3 regions of the Brevibacillus sp. YAE8 genome follow, and region 3 is predicted to be linked to each of the others. Evidence: a T-box and tRNA genes for the amino acid it is inferred to sense, from the RefSeq annotation. Region 3 holds a T-box; the other regions hold tRNA genes.
What was found. The T-box of region 3 lies ahead of serS (serine--tRNA ligase). A T-box ahead of a tRNA ligase gene usually reads a tRNA of that ligase, here a tRNA-Ser.
Positions count from the first base shown of each region.

Region 1 (2,269 bases), on a different contig from region 3:
ACCGGCATGATCGCCGCTCCGTAGTAGCACTTTTGCAGCGAGGACAGGTTGCGGGAGGCAAAATCGGGAGAGCGCAGCAAGGCAATCCAAACTGTTGGCGGGCAAAAAAGCTGTGTCGCCTTATGCGTCTCGACCATCTCCAGCATCAGGCCAGGCGTCGCCTGCTCCAAAATGATGCCCGTGCCCCCGAGATAAATATAGGGACCGAGAAAACAATGCAACTGTGCGCTGTGGAACAACGGGAGCGCGTGGATCGCCACGTCGTCGTGGGACATGTTCCCATCAATAATCGTGCTCACGTACTCGGACAAAATGCTGCCGTGCGTCAGCATGACCCCTTTTGGCCGCGACTCCGTACCGCTCGTGTACAAAATGTGGGCGACATCGTCGTCGGAAAGCTCCTGCTCCGGCTCGTCCGTGCTCGCGTCCTGAATCAACGTGCGAAACGGCACCCACTCCCCTTCCGGCTTTGCGGGTCTAGAGACAAGCGACAGCAGCTTGGGCGAAAGATCGGCCTGTCCAATCGCCTCTTGCGCCACGGCGAGAAACTCCGGTGCCACAAAGCAGGCGCTCACCTCCGCGTGCCCCAAAATAAACGCCACATCGCTCGTATTCAGCATGAAGTTGATTGGCACCATAATCAGTCCCGCTTTGGCCAGCGCGAAGTTGAGAATGACAAAATCCATGGAGTTTCGGGACAGCACCGCCACTCTCTCGCCTTTTTGCAAACCGTTGGCGAGGAAGGTGTGCGCCGCCTGATTGACAAGCTGATCCAGCTCGCTGTATGTAAGAACTTCCTCCTCAAACTGTAAGGCAATCTTGTCCGGGTAACGCATTCGGCTTCTTCGCAGGATGTCACCAAGCGTATTTCTTCTGGCTCGTTGGGCTTCGATCATCGTGATACCTCCCTCATCCTCGTTTCCCTTTTATTATATCTTAATTTTCTATATAATGTTTATTTTCTGATATTTTATCTTAAAAAAAAGCGGAAGCCCCCTCTGCATTATTGAAGCTGCCGCAGGCCCCAAGAAACAATCGAGTCCTTGTGTACAGCATATATCATATCGCGCCAAGCTTCGATATTGGTTCTTCTGGATTTTCAGGAAAAAAACGGCTGTCCTGCCCAGCGACCGTCTCGTTGCTGCCAAGCCCGCAGCTTGACCTTTTCCTGCTGTAAAAGAAAAAGACCTCTTCTGCAAAAAAGAGATCGCTTCGTCCTGTACATCCTATATCGGCTGCTTGCAAAAAAGATGGCGGAGGGAGCAGGATTCGAACCCGCGTGAGCTTGCACTCTAACGGTTTTCAAGACCGCCCCGTTATGACCACTTCGGTATCCCTCCGCGTTGCTGACTGATTTAACTATAGCATAGCGCCAAGCGCGCTTGCAAGCGCCTCCAGACCGACTGCCGCTGGCTGTCTCAGCGCTTGACCACCACGAGCTTCAGCTCGCTCAGCTCGTCTGTGGCGTATTTGACGCCTTCTCTTCCCAAGCCGCTTTCCTTGACGCCTCCATACGGCATATGATCGGCCCGGAAGGTGGGAATGTCGTTGATGATGACGCCTCCAACCCGCAGCTCATCTGCCGCTTCCAGCGCAGCCCTCAGGTTGTTCGTGTACACGCCTGCCTGCAGACCGTAGCGCGAGTCATTGACCAGGCGGATCGCTTCTTGCAGGGACGCTACCGGGTTGATGAGCACGACAGGCCCAAGCACTTCCTCGCAACAGATTTTGGCCGTATGCGGCACATGGGTCAAAACGGTCGGCAACAGCATCCGCTCCACCACTTCGCCGCAACAGGCAAGCCGTGCTCCCTGTTGCAGCGCCTCGCCAATCCACTCCAGCACACGCTCGGTCTGCCGCGGGTGAATCATTGCGGAAAAGTCAGCGTGCTCATCGAGCGAGTCGCCGCCGCAGAGCGCCTTCGTCTGCGCCACAAAGCGGCTGACAAACTCGTCGTACAGGCCCTCTGCGACGTAAATGCGCTGGACGGACGTGCAGACTTGGCCGGAATAAGCAAACGCGCCAAACAGGCAGCGCGGCACCACCTCGTCCAGTTGCGCGTCGGTATCGACGATGACCGCAGCGTTGGCCCCCAGCTCCAAAATCACTTTTTTCAGGCCAGCGCGGTTGCGAATGTCGATCCCGACCGCCGGGCTTCCCGTAAAGCTCAAGGCGCGAACTCTTGGGTCTGTCACCAGCTTTTCGCCCACGACGGCTGCGCTGCCTGTGACGACGTTCAACGCCCCTGGCGGGAGTCCCGCCTGCTCGG
Region 1 covers NZ_BAAIYG010000003.1:465,647-467,915, forward strand. Annotated here, with positions in the region: gene AC27IT_RS07785 (acyl-CoA synthetase) at 1-896, opposite strand, end outside; tRNA gene AC27IT_RS07790 (tRNA-Ser) at 1,252-1,340, opposite strand; gene AC27IT_RS07795 (aldehyde dehydrogenase family protein) at 1,419-2,269, opposite strand, start outside.
Region 1: it has a tRNA-Ser gene. The T-box ahead of serS (serine--tRNA ligase) is inferred to sense a tRNA for this amino acid. The anticodon was not compared.

Region 2 (2,269 bases), on a different contig from region 3:
GCATCTGGCGCCTAATTATTTGTTTACGTTTTGCAGCAGGTGCAGCTCTTCCTCGGTCAGCTCGCGGTATTCACCGGGAGCGAGTGCCGGGTCGAGGTGGAGCGGGCCCATGCGGATGCGTTGGAGGTAGGTGACATGCAGACCGAAGGCGGCAAACATCCGTTTTACCTGGTGGAACTTTCCTTCCATAATCGTCACGCGTACCTCGGAAGTTTCTCCCGAAGACAAAATCTCCAGCTTTGCAGGCAGCGTGGTGAAATCCTCCAGTTCCACCCCTTTGGCGAACTCTTGTACATGCCGCTCTGTGACCGGGCCGTCGATGCGGGCAAAATACTCCTTGTCCACTTTCTTTTTCGGGGACAGCAGGCTGTGTGAAAGCTGGCCGTCGTTGGTCAAAAGCAGCAGCCCTTCTGTGTCGATGTCCAGCCTGCCTACCGGGTGCACCTTGACCGCCCATTCATAAGGAAGCAGGTCGACTACGGTTTGATGCACATTGTCTTCGGTCGCGGAAACTACCCCAGGGGGTTTGTTTAACAGGACGTAAACCCAGCGCTTGAAGTTGAGCGGCTCCCCGTCTACGGTGATATCCTGCTCTTCGGCAATGACGTGCATGCCCGGATCGGTCGCGACCACGCCGTCCACGACGACCAGTCCTTGCTTCACCAGCGCCTTCACTTCCTTGCGTGTGCCGAACGCCATATTTGCCAGCACCTTGTCCAAACGTTCTCGTTTCATGTATGTTCCTCGCTTTTCTTCTGGTCAAAAATCCCCATACTAGGTGTTGTTATTAGTTTGGCCTAATGCGGCGAGCAAATCAAGGGGAAGCACAGAAGTTAGCTCTTGCACTTTTTTCTCGGATTTGCTATAGTTAGTGATGTTTCTGACAAACAAATATGGAGAGATACCCAAGTGGTCATAAGGGGACGCACTCGAAATGCGTTAGGCGTCGTGAGGCGTGCGTGGGTTCGAATCCCACTCTCTCCGCTTACAAAGTGGCTCAACGGATAAATCCGTTGGGTCATTTTTTGTTGCAAAAAAGCCGAAGGAAATGCTGGGATATTTGCGTGAACACCTGACTATATTGAAAATAGAAGGTTGCAGTTATGTTGCAGTTTATCTTGTAGTTGACTTGCAGTTTGGATAGAATAGGAGGTGAGTGAGGTGAGGTATATGGCCATAAGTGAGGCCGAGCGTAAAACATTTGAGCGGGTCATTGCTGAGGTAGGGAGTGATCCGGAAAAGGCCGAAGCGACTTTTAAGGTGTTATTCAATGTCATTAGAAAAACAACTTCCCTGTCAAGCGAGCTTCAGAGTGAAGTGAAGAAAATTCTCGAGCAATATCCTAATCAAGAAATGCATGCCGAATTACAGAAAGAACTGCAAAAGCTTGGTTCGATTTTGATGCATGTTGCACAAGAAGAAGAGTTTGGAAGAACATATTCAACAGGGCAGCTAGCGAAATTTTTCGGAGTGAGCATTACGACGATTAATAACTGGATTTACGCTGGCCGCTTTATTGGAGTAGAGCGCTCCCGGAGAAACAAGCAAGCGCGAATATGTGAAAATACGTTGTGGATCTCACCGACAGAAGAAAGAATCCCGGTTCGTGAAATAGTTGAAATCTATGAACAAAAAGAGAAAATGGGGGAATTGTCTTCTCCTTCTCATGGCGGGAATTTAAGTCGTATCCGCTTCATAGTAGAGACGATAAATTACTTTGAAAAACGCTATGCGAAGCCATATCAAGAGGTCGTAAGCGAAAAAGGAAATCCGGATGACTCCGAGGATTGGATTTGGGCGAGGGAAGGAAAGGAATGGAAATCCCTTCTTAAAGAGATTGGTGATTTATGATCGGCAACCCTGCCACAAATTTGGAGGTTTTGAAAAAGACTTTTGGACATGCGATACAATTTATACATGACACGGACGGCACAGGCATGCGAAGCTCGATATTCGCCCAACGAGCAACCATTGTCTTTTCCGACAACTCCAGATTATATGTAACGGAAAAGCTTAATAAACAGCATCAAACCCGATTCCCTAATTATTATTACAATGACTTGTTCTCCATTGTCGAGGGCATATTTTTGTTTTACTTATTGCCGAACAAATCCAGCATCAAATGAATGTCAAAAGGACAGTGAACGAAAGCTGTCTTTTTTGTTTCCTCACCTCCTGCAAAAATAAGGCCCACACCATCCCGCCTCATGCGTCCGCACATACGTTCACGCAAACTGTTTGTCTACCACGTACACATCCGTTTCCTCCG
Region 2 covers NZ_BAAIYG010000017.1:86,707-88,975, reverse strand. Annotated here, with positions in the region: gene AC27IT_RS18590 (pseudouridine synthase) at 16-735, opposite strand; tRNA gene AC27IT_RS18585 (tRNA-Ser) at 896-984, shown strand; gene AC27IT_RS18580 (hypothetical protein) at 1,162-1,851, shown strand.
Region 2: it has a tRNA-Ser gene. The T-box ahead of serS (serine--tRNA ligase) is inferred to sense a tRNA for this amino acid. The anticodon was not compared.

Region 3 (2,269 bases):
AGATTTCCAAAATTCGCGAAGCAGACCGCATGCAAGAGCGCGGCTGGTAAGGTGAGCAGAATGAAAATCGGTGTACTCGCTTTGCAAGGGGCTGTAGCAGAACACTTGCGCATGCTGGAAGAAGCAGGGGCGACAGCCGTTCCCGTAAAAAAGGTGGAAGAACTGGACGAGCTGGACGGATTGGTTCTCCCAGGCGGAGAAAGCACGACGATCAGCAAGCTGATGCACAAGTACGGATTCATGGAGGCGCTCCAAGAGTTCGGAAAAGCAGGAAAGCCGATCTTCGGCACTTGTGCAGGCGCGATTCTTTTGGCCAAACAGATCGAGGGGCAAGATGATTGCCATCTCGGGCTGATGGCTATCAAGGTGGAGCGCAACGCGTTTGGCCGCCAAAAGGAGAGCTTCGAGGTGACAATGCCTGTGGCTGGTGTGGGTGCAGATTACCCGGCAGTGTTCATCCGGGCGCCATATATTATGGAAGTCGGAGAAAACGCAGAAGTGCTGGCCAAGTACGAAGAAAAGATCGTGGTAGCACGAGAAGGCCACTATCTGGCGGCCGCCTTTCACCCGGAATTGACGGAAGATGCAAGACTGCACAAATACTTCCTCGACATGGTGAAAGAATACAGAAGCTAATAAAAGCCAAGCTTGCATGAAAAGATCGGCATTGACAAAATGCCGGTCTTTTCTTTTTGGTACAAGATGATGGCGGAGCGCCCTTTACATACGTATAGAACCTGTAGTACAGTTAACAATAGAAGTATGTATGAATGAGAATGCGATGATGAGAACAAGTACTTCACATCAACCTGGTGTAGAGAGTCGGTGGTAGGTGCGAACCGATCCGGTATGTGAGGGAATCCATCTCGGAGTGGCAAAGGAATGAACTTTGCCCGGAACCGTCCCGTTATGACGGATGGAGTGGATAGATGCGCCAGGGTTGGGCATGTATCAACGAGGGTGGCAACGCGGGTACACAACACTCGTCCCTTATTAGGGGACGGGTGTTTTTTGCATTTTTATTATGGATTCGGAGGGATTCGAACATGTTGGACGTAAAAGTACTGCGGCAAGATTTGGAGGAAGTAAAACGCCGTTTGGCGCATCGCAATGAAGATATTTCCGCTCTGGATCAATTTGCAGAGGTCGATGAAAAACGCCGCCAAGTGATTCAGGAAGCAGAGGCGCTGAAAAATAAACGGAATACCGTGTCTGAGCAAGTAGCAGTCATGAAGCGGAACAAAGAGAATGCCGACCACCTGATCGCGGAAATGAAAGAAGTAAACGAACGCATCAAGAAGCTGGACGAAGAGCTGCGCAAGCTGGATGAGCAGTTGGAATTCATTTTGCTGAGCTTGCCAAACCTGCCGCACGAAAGCACGCCGATTGGGACTTCTGAAGACGACAACGTGGTGGCATGGACGTGGGGCGAGCCGCGCAGCTTTGGCTTCGAGACCAAACCGCATTGGGAGCTGGCCAGCCAGGCAGGGATTCTCGATTTTGAGACGGCTGCAAAAGTAACCGGAAGCCGCTTTGTCTTTTACAAAGGACTGGGAGCTCGCCTGGAGCGCGCATTGATGAACTTCATGATGGACCTGCATGCCACCGAGCACGGATACGAGGAAGTCATCCCGCCATACATCGTAAACCGCGCAAGCATGACCGGAACCGGACAGTTGCCGAAGTTTGAGGAAGATGCTTTCAAGCTGGAGGGACCAGACTACTTCCTGATTCCTACCGCAGAGGTGCCTGTCACCAACATGCACCGGGATGAAATTATGGATGGAGCAGATTTGCCGCGATACTATGCTGCTTTCAGCGCTTGTTTCCGTTCGGAAGCGGGATCGGCTGGTCGCGATACACGCGGGCTGATTCGCCAGCACCAATTCAACAAAGTGGAGTTGGTGAAATTCGTCAAACCGGAAGATTCGTATGATGAGCTGGATAAGCTGGTGAAAAACGCAGAGAAGGTACTGCAACTGCTTGGACTTCCGTACCGTGTCATGAGCATGTGCACGGGCGACCTCGGATTTACGGCAGCGAAGAAATTCGATCTGGAGGTATGGATTCCAAGCTCGAATACGTACCGCGAAATCTCGTCTTGCTCGAACTTCGAAGACTTCCAGGCTCGCCGCGCCAATATTCGTTTCCGCCGCGACACCAAATCGAAGCCGGAATTCGTGCATACACTGAACGGCTCGGGCCTCGCCATCGGCCGTACAGTAGCGGCGATTTTGGAAAACTACCAGGAAGCGGACGGAAGCATCAC
Region 3 covers NZ_BAAIYG010000043.1:5,901-8,169, forward strand. Annotated here, with positions in the region: gene pdxS (pyridoxal 5'-phosphate synthase lyase subunit PdxS) at 1-50, shown strand, start outside; gene pdxT (pyridoxal 5'-phosphate synthase glutaminase subunit PdxT) at 61-636, shown strand; T-box leader at 773-994, shown strand; gene serS (serine--tRNA ligase) at 1,047-2,269, shown strand, end outside.